3 regions of the Synechococcus sp. Cu2B8-bc1011 genome follow, and region 1 is predicted to be linked to each of the others. Evidence: predicted binding sites of a transcription regulator. Region 1 holds the regulator's gene; each other region holds the start of a gene.
The links. The regulator NtcA, encoded in region 1, controls nitrogen genes in cyanobacteria. The targets are predictions, from matches to a motif close to GTANCNNNNGNTAC.

Region 1 (7,310 bases):
TGTGGAGGTTGAGCAATGGGGCTGTGTCTGCGGATGTGGGCGCCCATGGGCTGGTTCAGCTGCGCGATGGGAATGGTGTGCCACAGCTCAGCGAACCCTTGCGATTGCTGCGTTTTTCCGATCGAGGGGAGTTCTGGGACGCTTGGGATCTTGCCGCGGATTACCGCCAACATCCGCTGCCGATGGCCTCACGCTGGTCGGCAGAATTAGTGGAATCGGGTCCTCTAACAGCACGGATCGTGTTGCGCACGGTTGCTGGATTGAGCCAGGTGCGCCTGGACCTCATCTTGAAGGCCGATTCGCCCTGGCTCGAGGCCCAGCTCAGCGTCGAATGGCAGCAGACCCATGAATTGCTGAGGTTGGAATTGCCACTGAACCGCCCTGCTGTGCGATGGGCCGCCGACACGAGTGGTGGAGTGATCGAGCGACCAGCACAAGCGTTCAATCCCTATGAACAAGAGCGTTGGGAACTGCCTGTGATCTCATGGTTTGCAGCCGAAGGGGAAGCTCCCGGGGGTGGGATGGCGGTCTTGTTGGATGGTCCTCAAGGTGTTGATGCCAGTCCGAACCATCTGGGAGTCTCCCTGCTCCGAGGCCCAACCTGGCCAGACCCCTCAGCAGATCACGGATGGCACAGGCATCGATTGGCCTTCATGCCAGCGCTGCTTGGTTGGAACCGCAGTGGTGTGGCCCAGGCGGCGATCCGATTCAGGGAGCCGGGTTGGGTAGGGCCTGTTGCATTGGAGCAGCGGTGGCAAGGGCTTCCCTCCTTGCCCGTCGGTCTGGTGCCGATTTCAGTCCGACCCGTGAAGGGTGCTGTGCATAGCGATAAGGCCGTTCAAATTGAAGTACTCAATCCCGGACCAGCGCGTCAGCGTTGGTTGCCTGGGACCGATTGGAGGCTGAGCTGCCCCAAGTCCAACGACCAAAGGACGTTCTGGGAGGTGCACCCTGGCGAGCTCCTCACATTGATTTTGGAGAACGTTCAATCTTCGTGATCATCGAACGGGTCGTCGAGATTTTTTGATGGAGGGCCAAAGGCTGTGTACACCCCAAATCCTGTTAACCCAAGCAGGGCCGCCAGCACGGCAATCGCCACTGACATGGCTGGGGACGAACTTTCCATCACAACTCTCCACAGGATTGACCTCTTTACGGGTCGGAGCCCTTACAGTATCGAGACTTAATTCCACCCGAGACTTCAGCGCTGCCATGGCTCAACGCACCCGTCTGGGAGATCTGCTCCGCCCCCTGAATTCGGAATACGGCAAAGTTGTCCCCGGCTGGGGCACCACACCAGTGATGGGCATTTTTATGGCCCTTTTCCTCGTGTTTTTGTTGATCATTCTTCAGCTGTACAACAAGTCACTGATCCTTGAAGGAATCAATGTCAACTGGAATGCTTTAGGTCTGGGCTGACATCAGCGAATGAATGTTTTCGGCATTGGCCTGCCAGAAATGGCCGTTATCGCGGCGGTCGCACTTCTGGTGTTCGGCCCAAAACGGCTCCCTGAGTTCGGACGCACCCTTGGGAAAACTCTTAAGGGCTTCCAGTCGGCCTCCAAGGAATTTGAACGCGAAATTAATAAGGCGATGGCTGAGCCTGAACCCGTAGGGGATCAGGCCAAGACGCTTGAAACACCCGCTGAGACCGTTGTGTCCCCAATGGTTGTGCCAGAAACAGAGCCAGTTTCCCCTTCCGATTGAGTCGATGAATCGTGGTGATCTCCGCCTAGTGGTGGGATTGGGGAATCCAGGTAATCGCTATGCCAACACCCGACACAACGTTGGCTTTATGGCTTTGGAACGCCTGGTCTCTCGCGAGGGCGGTGGCTTTCGATCCATGCCCAAGCTCCAAGGTCAGCTCGCTGATTTGGGTTCGGGGGACCAGCGATTGCGATTGTTGATGCCCCAAACCTTCATGAACGACAGCGGTCGCTCTATTCGTGCTGCTTTGGATTGGTTTGGCTTCGAGCTGCATCAGATTTTGGTCCTCGTCGACGATATGGATCTTCCGCTGGGTCGTTTGCGTTTGCGAGCCCGTGGGTCTGCTGGTGGCCATAACGGCCTTAAAAGCACCATTCAGCATCTCGGTACACAAGATTTCGCGCGTCTGCGCATTGGAATTGGTGCACCAGGGCAAAACCCCAGTGAGCGCAAGGCACGAACGGTGTCGCATGTGCTTGGAAGTTTCAGTCGTGACGAGGAGCCCCTTCTCGACAAGGTTTTGTTAGAAGTCGTCGATGGTTTGGAGAGGATTCAGCGTCAAGGCCTCGACCTTGCAGGAAATCACCTCAATGGGCTACAGCTGGCTTCTGCAATCACTGAGGTGTGATGGCAGCGCTACCTGTTACAACCGCCCATCTGCGGGTTCAACGCCAGAGTTTTGCGGATCAATGTTTGGAAGGAGACGTCCAGGCAGGAGGCTTCAATTGGCAGTTCAGTTGGTTTTTTGATCGCGGTGAGTTGAGTGTGGAACCTTCCCTGGGGCGAGCACTGATTCAAGATGCGCTCCTTCGCTTCCTTGTGAAATCTGACTATGACCTGGAGCCAGGAGGGGATTACACCTTCACCGTGAGGGCCCGTTTCTGAGGGGACCGGGTCCCGGCCATCGCAAAGGCCGTTCTAAGTAATCCTCAAGAATGACGAGCGCGGCGATGGCGTCGAGATCACCAGACGGGATGCGCAGGCCTGAAGGAAGCAAGCGCTTCCAGCCCCGTGCAGGCCACAACTGCCAGTAACGCTCGCGTGCTCGCAGGGTGGTTCCTGTTTCGTCCACGACGTGGACCTTCAGGCTGGTGGGAAGTTGTTGTTGCCAGATCGTGCTGCTGGTGCCGTCACCGATCACCAGATCAGCAATCTGAGCGTTCTCCCCCTGATCGTCTTCCATCCAGGCGCGCAGCTGATCAAGGACCTCAGAGCTTGGTATCACCATGCCTTGCAGAACCGTGTTCGTTGAGATGTCTGCAAGGAGCAAGCCGCATTTGCTTCGGCCAGGATCCAAGGCGACGACGCGTGTCATGGACTGAGTCGCAACTGGATGGCGATGGGATCGGCGGTCTCGCTGCGCCGCAAAGCAACCGCTTCGAGCGAAGCGAGACCGCCATTGCGGTCGACCAGCTCTTGGCCCAGCACATTGATGGCATTCACATCGAACTGCAGCCCCTTGCTGAGAGATCCGCGTCGTTGCACCTCGGCCAATGTGGAGGCAAGGAGAAGATTCAGTCGGTTGCGAACGGCTTCAGGGTTGCGCTCATTGCTCGCGAGGGTGGTGCGGGCCAGGATCTCCCCCTCTCTGGTCACCGTGACATTGGGAAGCACTTCCGGGAAGGCATACACAACGGTTTCACCCAGAAGCACATTGGCTGCTGAACGAATGTTCACAACCCAGGTGCCAGGTTTGCGAATTGTTTGTTCCAAGCGTTTGATGTCGGGTCGCGGAACCAGCAGGATCTGACGCTCTACCGGTTGGCCAGGGAGCGCTTGTTGATAGGCCTGAAGATTGGCATCTCGTAGCAACTGATCGATCACCGTTTTTGCCTGATCGGGGCGTTCTAGCTTCAAGGTCACGGTTGCAAGCGGCTGCCCACTGCTGATGGCGACATTTCCGCGACGCAGGGCGAGGAGAGTGTCTTCCAGTTGATTGAGTTCTTTCTCGCCACTGCGAATTTGAGAGCGCACGGCTGAGAGCTCCTGTTCGGTGCGTTGAATCTCAATATCTTTCGCATCCACGTCTTGGCTCAATCGCTGTCGCTCTGCCTCCAGGGATCGGGTTTGCTCCTGGAGTGGCTTCAGGGTGCGACGCAGTTCTGCCGCGCGCTGTTGGGCGGTTGTGAGCTCTTTGCCAGCTTGTGTCTGAGCGCGTTTGCTTGTTTTGAGGTCGGCGCGACTGCTCCGCAATTTCGCTTCGAGAGCATTCAGTTCGAACAGGCCCACCCTGAGCTGTCGACTGACCAACAACAAGAGTCCGAGTGAAAGGGCACTAATCAGGCTGCCCGTTAACACCGTAATCACCACGGCCGTGCGTTTGGGACGCAGTCCAAGCAAGCTCAGTCGAGCTTTCCCCACGCGAGATCCAAGACGGTCTCCCAGGGTTGAGAGCACGCCTCCAAGCACAAGAAGAGCGAGAAGTAGGAACCAGCCGGTCACAGAGAACGAAGGGTCAGAGTTCGGATAGAAGCTCCATCTTCACCTGCATGGTCAGCTGAATCGCTTGGCGAGAGCGATTGGATCGAGAACAGTGATCTTTTTGCGATCGATATCGACAAGGCTGGACGCCTTGAGATCACCCAAGAGACGAGTGATCGTGACGCGTGTGGAGCCGATGGCCTCGGCGATGGCTTGATGTGAGAGGCGAATATCGATGGTGATGCCCCGTTGACCAGGCACTCCGAAATCTCGACAGAGCACCAGCAGAAAACTCACCAGCCGGGACGACATGTCCCGATGGGTGAGCGTTTCGATCATCGTTTCGGTCTGGAGAATCCTGCTGGACAGACCTTGCAACAACAGCAATCCCACACTGGTGTCAGCTTCGATGGCCTGCCGCACTGATGTGGCGGGTGCCGTGACCATCTCCACTCTGGTGAAAGCGATCGAGTGATAAAAACGATCAGAGCGATGACCTGTCAATAACGACAGAACGCCAAACAAGCTGTTCTCTCGTAACAAGGCAACGGTGATTTCTTCGCCGGATTCGTACACCCTTGAGAGGCGAACGGCACCGCGACGAATGAGGTACACCTTTTCTGCTGGATCGCCGGGGAAAAAGATGGTTTTCCCCCGTTCCACCATTTCGGAATTGGCTCCATCGAGTCCCCGAATGACGTCTTGAAGAGTGCGGTTGGATGGAACCGCGGGGGTCCCGAAGCTCGAGGCCGCCGGGCGAATTGTTGGTGGTGCGTAGCGGCTGAAGCCGCGGCTGACCTCAGCCATGTTCCCAGCGCGTTTTACGAGATGTTATGGATCAGCCCACCCGGCTCCTGTAGCAAGGAACACGAAATGCTGCCTTGTCCTGAAGCGGAGTTCATCTAGCTGAAAGAGCCGCACGTTGATCATCCATGATTTTTTTGAGCCCAGGCTCGGCGAGGTCCAGGAGGGCATTGAGCTGGTGGCGGCTAAAAGGAGCTCCTTCTGCAGTGCCCTGTAGTTCCAGCAATTGTCCCTCTCCGTTCATCACGACATTGAGATCCACGTCGGCATGGCTGTCTTCGCTGTAGTCGAGATCGAGAAGGGGGCGGTCTTGAATCACGCCAACGGAGACAGCTGCCACCTGAGCTTGGACAGGGTTGGTGTTGAGAACACCTTGTTGCACAAGCCGTTCACAGGCTCGTTGTAGCGCGACCCAAGATCCGCTGATCGCCGCGGTACGGGTGCCGGCATCCGCCTGAATCACATCACAATCAATTCTCAACGTGTTCTCGCCGAGAGCTTCCATGTTGATGGCGGCGCGCAGGCTGCGACCAATCAGGCGCTGAATCTCCTGGGTGCGTCCACTTAATTTGAGCAGCTCTCTGTTTTGACGCTCTGGAGTGGATCCAGGAAGGAGTCGGTATTCGGCACTCAGCCATCCCTGGCCTTGATCTTTGCGCCAGCGAGGGACACCTTCCTGATGGCAAACGCTGCAAAGAACAGCGGTCCGTCCGCTGTGAATGATCACTGAGCTCAGGGCAAATCCCATGGGATCCCAGCTGATCGAGAAGGGGCGAAGATCACCCGGCCGACGTCCGTCATTGCGAGAGGTGTCGGTCATAAGTCCACGGTGCGGAGGTGCTTTGAGCCTGCCAGTTGGCTCGGCACACCATGGATGGTGTCAAAACACTTGTGCATTCAACTTTCACCGCTAGATTCATTCACATCCGGATTTGCCGGACTTCGGCGAATGTGATGACCGTCAGCCTCAGCCCTACCCATCATTCTCGTGAGTCGCGGACTGTTGACCACAGGACTCTCGAGCAAGCAGGGCTAAGGGGATTGCCCTCTGTCGAGGTTCGTCCACCCCTGCATTTGGTGGCTCCAGAAGGGCAGCTTGAGGTGCATACCGCCTCCTTTCGGGGGAGCTTTTCTTGTGTGCTGAGCCAAGCGCTGCGGACTGCAGGCCTGGGTAGCCATGTTTTGATCGCCCAGTTTCTCAAGGGTGGAGTGGGTCAAGGCCCCAAGAGCAGCCTCACCCTGTGCGACAGGCTCAGATGGTTGCGGCCTTCCGTGACGGAATGCCTGTCAGATGCTGCTGTGAGCCGCGATGAGGAGGTCAAAGAGGCAGTCCAAGAGGTTTGGCAGATCTGTAAGACCCATCTCTTAGAAGGCACGTTGGACCAACTCGTTCTGGATGAGATTGGATTGGCGATCGAGCTTGGCTATTTGAGCCACGAGGATGTCTTATCGGTGTTGGAGCAAAGGCCTTCAGCGATGGATGTGATCGTGACGGGGCCCGCGATCCCTGCAGAGATGATGGAGATGGCGGATCAAGTGACGGAATTGCGTCGAGGTTTCTAATGCTGAAGAACGATCGCTGGATTACGGATCAGGCTGATGCAGGCATGCTCGAGCCTTTTCAAAATGGATTAGTGCGCCACTTGGATCCGGATCAACGGCAGAGTCCGGTTCTGAGCTTTGGCTGTTCGTCGTACGGCTACGACCTGAGGCTTTCGCCTAAGGAGTTTCTGATCTTTCGCCACGTCCCTGGCACGATCATGAATCCCAAGCGATTCAACCCTGACAATCTTGAATCAACGCCCATTCATCATGATGAGGATGGAGACTATTTCATCCTTCCGGCGCATTCGTATGGCCTCGGTGTTGCCCTCGAAAAGATGCGAGTGCCGCCCAATATCACGGTGATTTGTCTTGGTAAAAGCACCTACGCCCGTTTAGGCATCATTGTGAATACAACTCCAGCGGAGGCTGGCTGGGAGGGACATCTCACCTTGGAATTTAGTAACAGTTCTGGCGCTGACTGTCGCATTTATGCCAGTGAAGGGATCTGTCAGTTGTTGTTTTTTGAAGGTGATCCTTGTGAGACCACCTACAGCGATCGGCAAGGTAAATATCAGCATCAACCCGAGCGCGTCACACTGGCCAAGGTCTGAATCAGACTGAACTCAACGGGTAATCTGGATTGTTTAACTGTTAAGCAATCCACAAGTTATTGTTGTCTTGAATTTGATTTATGAAGGTTGCTCAGGGAGCAAGTCGCGCTTTATGCAATCTTGTTTTTTCGTACCAACTCGCAAATTCTGGGGTCCACGTTTTGAGGTGTGGCCACATCAGGTCGCAGAGCTCGCGGATTTCCTGCTGGGCATCGAGCTTGG
Region 2 (7,310 bases), 1.3 Mb from region 1:
AACATCGGGCCAACCCAACATCTCTAGAGACCGGGGATGGGCGAGAAGATTGCCTGTGACCACCAAAGAGCGCGCCCGACGCTGACCAGAGAAACACCACCATCCGCTCTCTCTGCGCAAGCGACTGATTCGTTCTCCAAATGCCCCTTGCGTTTTGGAACCTGCAGCCCGCATGAAAGCTTCGGGCACGGATGCCATGGTTGGCACACCACGAAAACGCGGCCCCTGGAGCAGTGGATGCTCTGGTGGGTCAACAAGACAACCCGTCTCACTCAACCCAACCACAAGTCCTAGATCGGGCTGGACAATCCCTTGATCCAGAAGAGGATTCCACAGTTCAGCAAGAGGCCCCTGCGGTTGTTGACTGAAGCTGAAACAAGGTGCTCCATGGTCAAGCCGCCAGATCACGTCATCCCGTCGACGCCTGGTCGACGCACGACCACCCGGACCTCGACCAGCCTCTAGTAGCAAGATTGTGCCGTCAAAACCGCGTTGGCGAAGCGAAGCAGCAAGACCAGTACCGCCAAGACCAGCTCCGATCACAGCAAGATCGACGTCGAGGTGCTGAGAATCAGCCAATAAGGTCATGTTTGTGAAGCGCCAAGGTCGCAGAACGATGTCAAAGCGAATCTTCAAAAACGCCATGCCCATTAAGTCTGGTCCCTACGGCGATCCACCGCGCACAGCGCGTCGGGACTACTTCGTTGTTCTGTTGCTGTTGCTATGGCGTATGCGCTACGACCTCTTGTTGTTAGCCGTAATTGGCACTCTGATCTTGACCGAAACAGTAGCTACAAATTGGCAACAAAGCGGCAGTTTAGTTTCAATTATGGGAATCACCGTCTCAATCTTTATAGGTTTTAGAAATACTCAGGCGATTGGCCGCTGGTGGGAAGCACGACAATTATGGGGTGCAATCGTTAACCAAAGCCGCAACTGGACAGACACCCTGACAAGCCTTCTTCCAGAAGAAGAGTTAATGAGCACTCACGGACGAAATCTAGTGCGTTATCAAGTTGCAATGGTTTGGCAGCTTAACTTTCAGTTAAGGAATTTTTACCATCACGATCTAAGGCGTTTCCAAGACTACCTCCTTGAAAACCTAGGAATGAAACCAACCACAACTCTCAGACAACTAGGAGAGGCCAGGGCAATTGCTGTTCGCGAATTATATGAGAACAATAAAATTGATGCCCGTGGAAGAGAACAATTAATGGACATTGCTAGGGCCACCGTAGATGCCATTGGTGGTCTCGAGAGAATTAGAAACACACCATTGCCTGCAAGCTACGACGTATTTGTCCGGATGCTCAGCTGGATCTTCGGTTTTCAGCTTTTATTAAACTTCAAAATGGATGGCACATCCTTTGTGGGAAGCATCACAGGGATCTTGCTGTTCCTAGGCTTTTTAATGGCAGAGCGCATTGGTGCCTACGTTGAGGGGCCTTTTGACGAAGATGGAAGCACATTTGCATTGCCTCTTAATGCAATCTGTCTAACGATTAGCCGAGACTTACTTGGAAACGAATCCGATTCATGCCTTCACCATTTTTCCAAAGATCCTGTTCGTTGGACATAAATCAGTTAAAACTGAGATAACAAGCCATAATTAGCAAAGTGTCCTCACCAGAGAAAGATGACAGAAGCAAAAGGACTTGAAGCAATTAATCCTGCCACTGGAGCAATCATTGCCACATATCCATGCATGCATCAAGAAGAGATCGTGCAAGCGATAGAGCTGGCGCATTCTGGATTCCAACAATGGAAACACTCTACTTTTTCCGTCAGGTCAAAAGCACTCACTCAGGCCTCACAGGCCTTGAAAGCCAACAACGTTGCCTTGGCGGAATGCATCACCCAAGAAATGGGAAAACCCATTCAGCAATCATTTGCAGAAGTGGAAAAGTGTGCCTGGGTCTGCGACTATTTTGCAACAAATGGTCAACAGCACCTATCTGATGAAACGATCAAACTCGATCACAAGACTGCAATCGTAACGGCACAACCGCTTGGAATTCTATTTGCAGTGATGCCTTGGAATTTCCCTCTATGGCAAGCATTCAGGGCGATTGCACCAGCCTTAATGGCAGGAAATACGCTCCTTCTGAAAGGTGCATCCAATGTGCCGGGATGTAGCAAGGCTATTCAAAACATCTTTGACAGCTGCGACATCCCTCAAGGCGTGTTCACGAATCTGCCTATACGATCAACGGATGCAGAACTGGTGATTTCCCATCCAAACGTGCGCGCTGTCACCCTGACAGGGAGCGAAGAAGCCGGTCGAGCTGTGGCATCGATTGCAGGTGCCAATCTAAAAAAATGTGTTTTAGAACTAGGTGGACAAGACCCCTACCTAGTCCTTCACGATGCAGATCTTGATTTAGCAGCAGAGCGTTGCGCAGCAAGTCGGATGCTTTGCTCCGGACAAGTTTGTATTGCAGCAAAACGATTAATTATTGTCAATGATATTTACGATCAATTCTTGAAACTTCTGCAAGAAAAATTGCACTCCTATGTCTTGGGGGACCCCATGAATCCTGCATTCAATATTGGACCATTGGCACGATTAGATCTACGGCAACAAGTTCATCAGCAGGTTGAAAAAAGTATTGAACAGGGGGCAAAACTTCTCAAAGGTGGCGTTGTCCCAGAACAACAAGGCTGGTGGTATCCCATCACCATCCTTGAAAACGTCAAACCTGGAATGCCTGCATTTGACGATGAAATTTTCGGCCCTGTGCTGAGCCTTGTGCGTGCAGACCATGACGAGCATGCGGTTGAACTGGCCTCAGAAACGCGCTTTGGGTTGGGGGCTGCTATTTTTTCTGCGAACACCGCCAATGCCCAGCGGATCGCCATCGAAGAGATTGAGGCAGGATGCGTCGCTATCAATGATTTTGTACGAAGTGATCCTCGGGTTCCCTTTGGCGGGATCAAAGACAGTGGTTATGGAAGAGAGCTAGGCAAGCTTGGCATCCATGAATTTATCAACAGCAAAAGTATTGTTTGAGCTTGATTGCCACGCAAGCGACTGAAACAATTAAGAGCGATTGAAAAGATGAGTAGCGACGCATCATCTCGTGGAATCAATACTCAATAACGCTTCGGAAAGAGAGATGATTGGTCGAGATGCATCGCTTGTTACTTCAAGAATCCTTCCGATCGAGGCCGGAGTATTCAATGCCTCCAAGCAACAACGAGCGACCAGACGTCTTGGGATGGAATCATTTTCCTGCTGATCGGGACCTGACCAGTACACACCCTCTACGTTAAGTGCTTCCTCTCTTTCACTAAGACCACCCGGCCTAATGACGGTCCAATCAAGGCCGCTATTCTCAAGAGCTTTCTCTCCAATTCGTTTCCAAACAAGAATCAAACCAAACAAGTTCAGGGGGTGACGCCAGCGTCCTGCACAAAGAGAACTCACGAGAATAACCCTGGATACACCAACTCTCAGACAGCTTTCCACCTGAGAACGCACGCCCAATGCGTCAACCCGCATCGGACCTAACAAGTCAATCGAAGGCCTCGCACCCGTTGCAATCACTAAGGCATCAACCCCTTTTAAGGCTGAATCCAAAGCAGTTGGATCTTGCAAGCTGAGTCGAACTTGCTCAGCATTCATGAGGGTGTCGGGAATCACAGAAGAAGACCGGACCAACAAACGCGGACGATCTCCAGAAGCCATCAACTCTTCAGCAACACGAGATCCTGTTTTTCCAGAGGCCCCGGTAATCGCAATCGTCCTGTTACTCATTCAAATCTCCTGGTAGAACCCCAGAATCCATGGGTTAACCGTAAACGAGAACTAAGATGAGTTGTGATCAAAAATGCATCATTCAGGAGGGAAACTGATCAGCCAATGAAATCCTTAACAACCATTGCCTTGCTATTGATTTCCAGCATTCATCCACAGCAAAGCCAAGCGATGACAGAGTGTGAGCTACTGACACGGGTCATGAATAATTTGGGAGCAAAAATGAGCATCAATCGATATGTCATCTCGAGCAAAAAAGACGAAGCTCTGATCAAGCAAGCAAGCAATGATCTCTCCGAACAAACAAAAAACTACAGAGCAGCTAAAGAACAATACAAAAAAGCCAACTGCAAAAGCATCTGGGACAACTAATCAATGATCACTCGATCGTACTCAAAGTGAACAAAAAAAAACCGATAACCAAAGGCTATCGGCAAAAGAATCAAAGAAATTAGACACTCAAATCAATCGAGCGTAACTTATTTGGAGTAAACAACGCCTCGATAGGTCAATGAGGGATGTTCTTGCATTTCAGCCCTGACAAGTTCACGGCACGTGTTGTAGTGCTCATGGCGGTAAGTCAATTCAACGCAAGCTTTAACGTTCGAGGGCTTACGGGTTTCGTAGGCCTGACCTCTGTAGTGAAGGGTAGTCATGATGTTCTCCGAGAAAACCCAAGTCCCCGTTCCTTGGCTTGGGCCGATCTGCGCCTCGCAAAAACGAGGTGAACGATGCAATGGGTAGCGGTTGCTACTGCACAAACATAGTGATCGGTCAAGAGAATCGGCGTTCACCTCGATACAAAGACACAAATCAGGATCAAAGGAAACCATTGGGATGGGTGTGCTGAATTTGCACCACATGACCTTCTCCATTCACACGGCAAAGCCAGGGGGCCTTGGCACGAGGAACATTGACGCGAACCGCAAAGCCCCCCTTATAGGGTTCAGTCCCAACGATCTGAAGCGAATCACGCCTTCGCCCAACCTGATTCGAGACCGCGCGAAGACATGTGGACTCTGCATGCTGGCGCTGATTTCCACCGCCATGGCCAGAGTGACCTTGAATCAAACTACCGATCAAAGCTCCTGCAAACGCTCCGATTGCAGCCCCCGTACTCGTCGAGGAAGAATTGTCATAGCTAGGACTCGGATCGTGCGCAGTTTCTAAACGAACAGCAAGACGCTGCGCTTGACCTCCATCGTTCCATGAAAAAACACTACTGTTTCGGCGATCACGAAATTGCGCGTTGTGTAATCCAGAAGACGTTTCAATTTGCAGCGCCTCCTTGGAAGGTCCGCGAAAGCGATAGACGGCGCCATTATCAAGCTTGATCACCAACACGGTGGTGCCAGCATTCACCTTTTGTTGACTGACGCAATGACCCTGAAATGTGGCAATACCACCACTCATCAATCGGCACACGCCTTGAGCACGAGCGATGGTCTTCGCAGAGACTCTTTCAGGCCCCAACAATAATTGTAGTGATGAAATAGTAGCCACCCCAGATACAGCGACACCAAAACAAACCAAACGCTTCATATCAGTCAAAAAAGATCACCACTCATTGGTAGCAAGACCTCTGGTTCATGGCCAAAATGGGCATCAACAGAAAGCCTTTCGATAGCAAGAGAGCATTCAATATGACGAGCCAAAACAGCTAATGCAGGAAGAGAAATCACTCAGAGCAAAACAACCGATGCACAAAAGGCTGAATCCCAATAGCCTAAAAAGACAAGGTATGATTAATTTAAGCCTAGAAGGCTAAATCAACTGACCAACAAAACTTAAAACCTTGGCAAAACACGATTATTTTCATACCAAAGCGCAGAGAAACCAACAGAAAATCCATGCATTTTCAAGCAATGCTTCGCATCATTCAAAGACTGTTTTTGGCAGCACCTTTGCTATTGATCATGAGCTGTGAGCCGGGAAATTCTGCAAGGCAGTCCAATAGCGCAGACAACATCAAACAACGCCATGCACAACAGTCAAAAATAATTGATCCTGGCCAAACCGGTCCAAATGCTGACCTCCTTCAGGGAAATCACGACGATTTTTCACTCAAAGCCAGGCGTCTTCGCAGCACCGACACAATGAGCAACAGCCAATGGGTGGTCGAATTATTTAAAGGGAGCAAACGCCTTGCCCTATGGCCTGCCATCAGCGGATACAACACCAATCCCACCGCCGACCGGCGTTGGAGCCCAGGAAATGGAGCAGCTCTGCCAATCGGAGACTATTTGCTGGGGCAGCCAGAGCCATGGGGAACAGACATCTGGTTGAATTTGCAGCCACAATTCAAAACAGACCGAAGTGGACTCGGCATACACCATTGCAATCCAGGAAGTGGATGTCTTTGCATTCCTAATCGCAACAACCTAGAAGCCGTTGCTGCATGGGTAAAAGCCACCGGGATCAATACGTTAACTGTTCAGAATTAAACAGAGCAAGACAATACATCACAACAACCATTAGCCAAAGACCCAAGATGGATCAACAGAAACGAATAAAAAAAGCCTTAACAAAGCCCATGGCCAAGACAGATCGAAATCATAGTGAAAACAATTCCGGCAAATACAAAAGCTTCAAAACCGATAAGACGAGAAGCCAAACTTTCTAACCAATCTGTTCAAAATAAATTCATAAAATACAATCATTCGAGCAGCTCCTTCTGCATTAAATTGTCGAAGACTAAATTCACTCAATTGAGCTGATTCTAAATACAAGCAGAATGCTCATAGCCTTGTGGCCTGACAAGCATCACAAGACCAATCACCTTCGCAGTAAATCCAACACTTTACGCTAAAGCGAATCCAAGCAGTTTCAATAATAACACCACTGAAATACAACGAATAACATGCCAGAGTCCCAACGTTTCAAAGAAGATCTCCACACCATAACCATGAGCTGGACCGTTGCTAAATGTTGGACAAGCGTTTTACCCCAGGAGGGCTACCGACATTTTCGCCTCATCCTTCAGGGCGGGAAAGGGCATTCACGATGGGTGGAACTAGAAGCAGTTCTTGATTCAAACGTGCGACTGCGCATCAACTGGAACGAACTCCGAAACCAAGAGATTTGGACCAGCGGTTGGCAACAGCTGCCACCAGAGGAGTGAGGTCTGACTCGCAGGGCAGCCAACAAACGCGCCAAAATAAAGGTATGGCAGTTCAAATTCTTACTGAGGATCAGCGATACAAGCTCGACCGCGAGCCTGATCGAATCTTTTATTCAGAACCACGCTTCGTCCAGCACTTAGACGAAAGCTTCAGGACACGTCTAACGGGCTTTTACAAAGAACATATTCCGTCTGGAGCTGTTGTCCTTGACCTGGGTTCGTCTTGGGTGAGTCACCTGCCAGAAGAGATCCATTACGAGCGAGTGATTGGCCATGGCATGAATGAAGCGGAACTCGCAGCCAACACAAGGCTCGACAGTCACTACGTCCAAGACATGAACCTGGATCCCACAATCCCTTTAAAGGATGCATCCGTTGACGCCTGTCTTGCTGTTGCTGCTTGGCAATACTGGACACAACCAGAAAATGTCG
Region 3 (7,310 bases), 370 kb from region 1:
TGGTCACCCCGCTGGCCAGAGCTGTTTCAATCTGTTGGGGGCAGATGAAGTGAATGTGGGTGTCAATGCCACCTGCCGTGAGGATGTGTCCTTCACCGGCAATGGCCTCCGTGCCTGGCCCGATCACGATGCTGACGTCACTCTGGATGTCGGGGTTCCCTGCCTTGCCGATGCCGACGATGCGGCCATCTTTGAGGCCGATATCGGCCTTGACGATGCCCCACCAATCAAGGATGAGGGCATTGGTGATCACGGTGTCAACGGCTCCTTCAGCCCGGGAGGTTTGGGATTGGCCCATCCCATCGCGAATCACCTTTCCGCCGCCAAATTTCACCTCATCGCCGTAGGTGGTGAAGTCCTTTTCCACTTCGAGGATGAGTTCGGTGTCCGCTAAACGAATGCGGTCTCCAGTGGTTGGCCCATAGGTTTCGGCGTAGGCCTGGCGGGAGATGCGATAGGGCATGAATCAGGCGTCGAGGGGTCCGTTGATGTTTCCGTTAAAACCGACCACGCGGCGTGCTCCAGAAAACGGGATCAAACTCACGTCGCGGTTGTCACCTGGCTCGAAGCGAATGGCCGTACCGGCTGGGATGTCAAGCCTTTGACCGCGTGCAGCGTCACGGTCAAAGATCAAGGCAGCATTGGCTTCTTGGAAATGGAAGTGGGATCCCACCTGCACGGGGCGGTCTCCGCTGTTGGCAACGGTGAGGGTCGTGACCTCTCTGTTGGCGTTGAGTTCAAGTTCGCCGGGTTCCGCTAACAATTCACCGGGGATCAGGGGTGCCATCAGAAGAAGCCTTAGCGAATAGGGTCATGCAGGGTCACGAGCTTGGTCCCATCGGGAAATACAGCCTCGATTTGGACTTCATCGACCAACTCTGGAATGCCCTCCATCACCTGGTCGCGGCTTAACCATGTGCTGCCTTCCTGCATAAGGTCGGCCACATTCTTCCCATCGCGTGCTCCCTCTAGAACCAAGAAACTGAGCCATGCCACAGCTTCAGGGTGGTTGAGCTTGAGGCCGCGCTGGAGACGACGTTCTGCCAAGAGCGCAGCCGTGACGATCAGCAGCTTGTCTTTTTCCTGGGGGCTGAGGTGCATGGTGACCTTGCACTCCTCTTAGTTTCTATCGCTCTTGGGCAGCGGAATGTTCAATGTGAACCCTTATGGCCTCAATGGATTTTCTTGTAAAGGCCAGACCCTGGGAATCTTTGGCGATGCCAGGTTTCGCGCTTGACGGGTGCGAGCCCAAATCCTGCTGAACCAGAAACGGGCATCTCGACTGGAGAAGCCGCTGTATCGGGCGATCAGTCCCTGAGGGAGTGCGCCGCAATGCATCTGTCCTTCGAGAGCCTTTCGATCTTGGCGAATGTCATCGAGGAGGTTGTTGATCTTGGTTGTTTGGAGAGGGAAGGGTGCAGCCCAAACCAAGGTGCCGAAGACAGGTTGTTGATTGAGTCCATGGAACCCCTTCAGCGCGTCGTCGCTGATTTCGAGTCTGTCAACAAGTTCCCAACGCCTTCCCTCAGACGTTTGGCGTTGGATTTGAACGTCTGATCTCCAGCATCCCTGTCCCAATGTTTCGTTTGCGGCAGTGCGTCCGAGACGCACAATTTCAGCGCTGAGAAAGGATCCATCCATGGGCAATGTGACGCTGAGGTTTTGTTCAAACAAAGCATCGGCATAGAGCACAAGTTCTTGCGGAAGCCATTCCAAATCACTATCCGCATCAAGCTCTGCCGAGACCTGTTGGCGGGCCCAAGTTCCCAGCGGATGGAGCTGGCTTCGACCTATGGATCCATAGATCTTTTGCGCGGCCACGCTTGTGAGTAAGCAGCGACTGTTTGGTCTTAAGCCGAGGTTGATGCTCAATTGGTCTCCCCCCACAAGGCCACCAGCGGTATGAAGCAGTGGCAGCTCGCAACGCCCGTTCTCGCCCCGTTCGGCCCGCATTAATTTCAAGGGGGCGGTGCAGCCCCCTTGAAATTGACTGCCACTGCTGCCCGCAACAAACTGCAGGTTGCAGGTGCCGTGCCATGGATCAAGTCGTTGCATCAACGCACGCTCGACGCCAACTCTCCTCAGCTCTGTAACAAGGACTACCAAATGATGGCGTGCTGTTTGGGCAGTCTTTGTGGCGTGATCTCGTTGGTTGTCTGAACCCTTGGATGTTGGCTTGACCGTGTTGGACCATCGCCTCTTGTCTGAAGAGCCGTGGCCGAACGGCTCCCTCGCTGTGATGGAGTTGCCGTTGAGCGCGGATCAGCGCACGGTGCTGCGTGGACGTCGTCGAACTGCTTGTGGTCGAGACGTGTTGTTGCAGCTGCCGCGCGAGCGAGCCTTGATGCCTGGTGATCGCCTCACCGATGCGCATGAGCAGGTGCATGTTTTGGTAACCGCTGCTCTTGAGGAGTTGTTGCGGGTGGAAGCAGCAACGCCGCTGGCATTGCTGGAGGCTGCCTATCACCTAGGGAATCGCCATGTGGCACTTGAGTTGCATGAGAATGAGCTGTTGTTACTGAATGACTCCGTACTCGAAACCATGCTTAAGGGTCGTGGATTGAAGCTGACACGGTGTTGTCGTTCATTCATGCCGGAAGGCGGTGCTTATATCGCCCATCAGCACGCATGACATCGCTTGCGTTATTGCAGTTGGTAAGCCCTGCTTTGCCTGTTGGTGCTTTTAGTTATTCCGAAGGTCTTGAAGTCTTGATCCAGGATGGTTCTTTGATCAACGAATTCGATCTTCAACAGTGGATTGAAGCTGAGCTTCAGAGGGGTGCATTGAGGTTGGAGGCTGCGGCGCTAACCCCGTTGCGTGTTCAGCTTCAAAGCTGGGAGGAAAAAAGGTTAGAAATGCCCAGTGACTTGATCAGTCTCGATGGGTGGTTGCTGGCTTTGAGGGAGTCGGCTGAGATGCGTGCTCAGCAAGGACAGATGGGTGGTTCTTTGCTGAAGTTGATGGCTGATCTTGGACATCCATTGCCTCAGCCATTGGTTTTGGCGTGGCCTGCGGCCTGGGCTTGGGCTGCCCTGTCGTGGAAGATTTCTGAGCTGGAGATGGTTGAGGGTTATCTCTATGGCTGGGTTGCAAATCAGCTCAGTGCGGCGGTCCGCTTGGTGCCGCTGGGTCCCACCACGGCTCAACGGATTCAGCAGCGACTGTTGCCGATGATTCGTGATCAGGCGAGTGTTTTAAAGGATCAAGATCCGCACACGCTTTGGTGTGGTGGTGTTGGTGCAGGGCTCGCCCAGTTGGCTCATGCTGAGTTGTATTCACGTTTGTTCCGGAGCTGATGAGCAGCAAACTCAGGCTTGGAGTCGCCGGTCCGGTGGGCTCAGGCAAGACAGCGCTCGTGGAAGCGCTTTGCAGGAGATTGCGCGATCGCCTGCAATTAGCAGTTGTGACCAATGACATCTACACGCAAGAGGATGCTCAATTCCTCACGCGCTCAGGTGCATTGGAGCCTGAGCGTATCCGTGGGGTTGAAACCGGGGGGTGCCCTCATACGGCGATACGAGAAGACTGCTCCATCAATCGAGCTGCTGTGAGTGAACTGGAGCATCAATTTCCTGGACTTGATCTGGTGATGGTTGAAAGCGGTGGAGACAATCTTGCGGCCAGTTTTAGTCCTGAACTTGTCGATCTTTGTATCTACGTGATTGATGTAGCGGCTGGAGACAAGATTCCTCGTAAAGGTGGACCTGGAATTACACGGTCTGATTTATTAGTCATTAACAAGATCGATCTGGCCTCTTTCGTTGGTGCTGACCTCGGAGTCATGGAACAGGACACATTAAGGATGCGGAGGAATCGACCCTGGTGCTTTACCAATCTTCGTACTGAAGAAGGACTTGATCGCGTGGAAGAATTTGTGTTGCAACAGATACCAAATTGATGCGTATTTGGCCTCGAAATTTCTAAATGGTTCTAATTGATACAGGAATTTCTTTCACTTGATCTGTACCTTTCGGACCCCGGCGTTGAAGCGTCGTTTCACTTGTTTTTGGAACTCATGAGCTCATCATTGTCCAAGCGTCTATTTGCCGGCATGGCCGCAGCGTCGCTGGGTCTGGCCGTCACTGCTTGCGGCGGTGGCGATGAGAAGGCCTCCAGCGTTGAGTATGACGACAGCGTCACTGTTGGCATCCTGCATTCCCTGACGGGAACGATGGCGATCTCCGAGTCCACTTTGGTGGATACGGAAAAGATGGCCATTGATGAAATCAATGCAGCTGGCGGTGTTGAGGTAGACGGCAAGAAGTACAAAATCGAATATATCGTTGAAGATGGTGCCTCTGATTGGCCAACTTTCGCGGAGAAGTCCAAAAAACTCATCGACCAGGACAAAGTTCCTGTAGTTTTTGGAGGCTGGACTTCTGCCAGTCGTAAGGCCATGCTTCCGGTTTACGAGTCTAAGGAAGCTTTCCTCTACTACCCGATTCAGTACGAAGGGCAGGAGTGCTCGAAAAATATTTTTTACACCGGCGCTACTCCTAATCAGCAGTCTGAGCCGGCGACCAGCTACATGTTCGAGAAGTCGCCTGCTGCCGGAAAGCCTTTCTATTTAGTGGGTTCCGACTACGTATTCCCTCGTACGTCCAACACCATCACCAAAGAGCAAGTGAAGTCTCTTGGTGGAGAAGTCGTTGGTGAAGACTACTTGCCTCTTGGTAACACCGAGGTCGCCCCGATCATTGCCAAGATCAAGGCTGCTCTTCCTGATGGTGGGGTCATTATCAACACCTTGAATGGCGACCAAAATGTTGCCTTCTTCAAGCAGATCCAGGATGCAGGGATTACCCCTGAGAATGGCTATTATGTTATGAGCTACTCAATTGCTGAGGAGGAAATCAGCACGATTGGGCCAGAGTTTCTTGAGGGTCACTATGGAGCCTGGAACTACATGATGTCCATTGATACACCGGCCTCTAAGAAGTTTGCTGCCGACTTTAAGGCCAAGTATGGAGATGACCGAGTAGTTGCTGACCCTCAAGAGTCTGCGTACAACATGGTCTATCTATGGAAAAAGGCAGTTGAGAAAGCAGGTACTTTCGATGATGACAAAGTACGTGAGGCTCTGATTGGCATCAAATTCGATGCTCCTCAAGGCCCAATTGAGGTTCGTCCGAATCACCACATCTCTCAAATCGTTCGGATTGGTGAGATCACTTCAGACGGTCAATTTAAGATTGTAGAAGAGTCTGATTATCCAATTGATCCTCAGACATGGAACCAGTTTGAGCCCACGTCGAAGGGCTTTGCTTGCGATTGGTCTGACCCCAGCAAGGGAGAGAAGTACAAGCTCTGATCACGAATAGCCCCATCCATTAATGGGTAGCTGTTGGAGGGGCCCCTTGGGGGCTCCTCTTTTTATTTGTTTCGCTTACTAGACCCCCCGTGGAACTGCTTTTCGAAAGCCTGTTTAACGGTGTGGCCATTGGCTCTGTATTGCTAATGGCTGCCCTTGGACTGGCAATTGTGTTTGGCTTGATGGGTGTGATCAATCTCGCTCATGGCGAATTAATCATGCTTGGTGCCTACACCACGTATGTGGTACAGCTCATTTTCAAACTTCCCTTTCTTGCGCCGGTTTACAACGCCTACGTGCTGGTTGCTATTCCATGCGCCTTTGCTGTAAGCGGTGTGATTGGGATTTTGCTTGAGCGCACAGTCATACGACGTTTGTATGGCAACCCACTTGAGACTTTGCTGGCCACGTGGGGAGTCAGTTTGATCCTCCAGCAGTTTGTGCGCAGCGTTCCGCTTGCTTATGCGGCTGGAATGGTTGTGTTTTTAGTGCTCGGATTCAGTCTTCCGTTGTTTCTTCCGACTCCTCTATTGGAGGGACGTCAATCTCGGCTTGTGCGATCCGGTGGTTGGGCTGTGTCTGCTCTCATTGGTGTGTTGTGCGCTGGTGGATTGGCCTCACAAATCAGTCGTATTGCAAGGGCGACATCCCGCAATGTGGATGTCACCGCTCCGAAGTGGATGCGCGGAGGTCTGGAGTGGATGGATCTCACCTTTCCCGTCCCACGCCTTGTGATCATTGTGATGACCTTCATCGCAGTCGTTGGGGTGATCTGGTTCCTCAACCGCAGTGTTTGGGGGGTCCGGATCAGGGCCGTCACGCAAAACCGTTCGATGAGCGATTGCCTTGGGATTCCCACAGACACGGTTGATGTCCTCACTTTTGGGATTGGTTCAGGTTTGGCCGGGGTGGCGGGAGTTGCCGTGTCGTTGCTGGGTTCGGTGGGCCCCAACGTTGGCACGTCTTACATCGTCGGCTGTTTCATGGTTGTGGTGCTCGGTGGTGTTGGCAATCTGCTGGGTACCGTGCTGGCCTCATTTGCGATCGGCTTGTTAACCGATCTCATTGGAGCAGGGCGTCTGCTCACGATTTGGCCCGATATGCCTGGACCACTGGCTAGCGGTGTTGAATTTTTTGCGACCACGAGCATGGCTCAGGTCATGGTGTTTGCTCTGATTGTGGTGTTCCTTCAGTTCCGTCCTGCAGGTTTGTTCCCGCAAAAAGGCCGCATGGTGGAGGCTTGAACTGATGTTGCGTTCCTTTCAACAACGCCCCTGGCTCTTCGTGACAGTTTGGGTGTTGATCATTGCGGCAATCGTTGCTGCACCATCGGTTCTGCCTGTTTTTCGCTTGAACCTGCTGGGTCGCTTTTTATCTCTAGCGATTGTGGCGCTTGGGATTGATTTGATTTGGGGCTTTACCGGACTTCTTAGTCTTGGACAGGGAATTTTCTTTGCGCTTGGAGGTTATGCCGCTGCGATGTATCTCCAACTTAGGAGTTCTATCGATATGCCCAACTCTATTCCGGAATTTTTCAGTCTTTATGGGGTTGATCGGTTGCCTTTATTTTGGGAGCCCTTTCGATCGCCTTTGTTTACGCTCATTGCAATTTGGCTGATCCCTGCGTTGCTCGCAGGTGTGTTAGGGAACTTGGTATTTCGTAATCGGATTAAGGGGGTTTATTTTTCGATTCTGACCCAGGCTGCTCTGTTGGTCTTTTTCAATTTCTTCAATGGTCAGCAAAAATTAATCAATGGCACCAATGGTCTCAAAACCGATGTCACTGTGTTGTTTGGTCAGCTCGAATTGGGCTCGCCAGAGATGCAACGCGGTTTCTTTTGGTTGACTGCTGTCATTGTGATCTTGGTGTGGATATTTTTACGTTGGGTTGTTCGTGATCGCTTTGGAAATGTTCTGATTGCAATCCGTGATGATGAACCAAGGCTCCGCTTTACGGGTTACAACCCAACGTTGTTTAAAACCATTGTGTTTGCAATC

Region 2: the regulator NtcA is predicted to act here: its motif matches at 4,498-4,511, upstream of SIC18_RS11510 (DUF4278 domain-containing protein).
Region 3: the regulator NtcA is predicted to act here: its motif matches at 3,929-3,942, upstream of urtA (urea ABC transporter substrate-binding protein).

What each region holds. Positions count from the first base shown of each region.
Region 1 is NZ_CP138915.1:862,163-869,472, forward strand. It holds gene SIC18_RS04365 (alpha-mannosidase) at 1-998, shown strand, start outside; gene psbN (photosystem II reaction center protein PsbN) at 986-1,126, opposite strand; gene psbH (photosystem II reaction center phosphoprotein PsbH) at 1,213-1,419, shown strand; gene SIC18_RS04380 (TatA/E family twin arginine-targeting protein translocase) at 1,429-1,707, shown strand; gene pth (aminoacyl-tRNA hydrolase) at 1,712-2,335, shown strand; gene SIC18_RS04390 (DUF3146 family protein) at 2,335-2,592, shown strand; gene SIC18_RS04395 (resolvase) at 2,570-3,022, opposite strand; gene SIC18_RS04400 (DUF3084 domain-containing protein) at 3,019-4,149, opposite strand; gene ntcA (global nitrogen regulator NtcA) at 4,201-4,935, opposite strand; gene rph (ribonuclease PH) at 5,027-5,752, opposite strand; gene SIC18_RS04415 (cob(I)yrinic acid a,c-diamide adenosyltransferase) at 5,887-6,495, shown strand; gene dcd (dCTP deaminase) at 6,495-7,088, shown strand; gene thyX (FAD-dependent thymidylate synthase) at 7,180-7,310, opposite strand, start outside.
Region 2 is NZ_CP138915.1:2,200,394-2,207,703, forward strand. It holds gene SIC18_RS11485 (NAD(P)-binding protein) at 1-588, opposite strand, end outside; gene SIC18_RS11490 (bestrophin family ion channel) at 587-1,579, shown strand; gene SIC18_RS11495 (NAD-dependent succinate-semialdehyde dehydrogenase) at 1,637-3,010, shown strand; gene SIC18_RS11500 (SDR family oxidoreductase) at 3,074-3,757, opposite strand; gene SIC18_RS11505 (hypothetical protein) at 3,863-4,129, shown strand; gene SIC18_RS11510 (DUF4278 domain-containing protein) at 4,237-4,413, opposite strand; gene SIC18_RS11515 (hypothetical protein) at 4,577-5,170, opposite strand; gene SIC18_RS11520 (hypothetical protein) at 5,674-6,201, shown strand; gene SIC18_RS11525 (TIGR02450 family Trp-rich protein) at 6,618-6,878, shown strand; gene SIC18_RS11530 (class I SAM-dependent methyltransferase) at 6,923-7,310, shown strand, end outside.
Region 3 is NZ_CP138915.1:487,984-495,293, reverse strand. It holds gene ureC (urease subunit alpha) at 1-463, opposite strand, end outside; gene SIC18_RS02605 (urease subunit beta) at 467-787, opposite strand; gene SIC18_RS02600 (urease subunit gamma) at 799-1,101, opposite strand; gene SIC18_RS02595 (urease accessory protein UreD) at 1,165-2,055, opposite strand; gene ureE (urease accessory protein UreE) at 2,165-2,632, shown strand; gene SIC18_RS02585 (urease accessory protein UreF) at 2,629-3,297, shown strand; gene ureG (urease accessory protein UreG) at 3,297-3,899, shown strand; gene urtA (urea ABC transporter substrate-binding protein) at 4,017-5,312, shown strand; gene SIC18_RS02570 (ABC transporter permease subunit) at 5,402-6,556, shown strand; gene urtC (urea ABC transporter permease subunit UrtC) at 6,561-7,310, shown strand, end outside.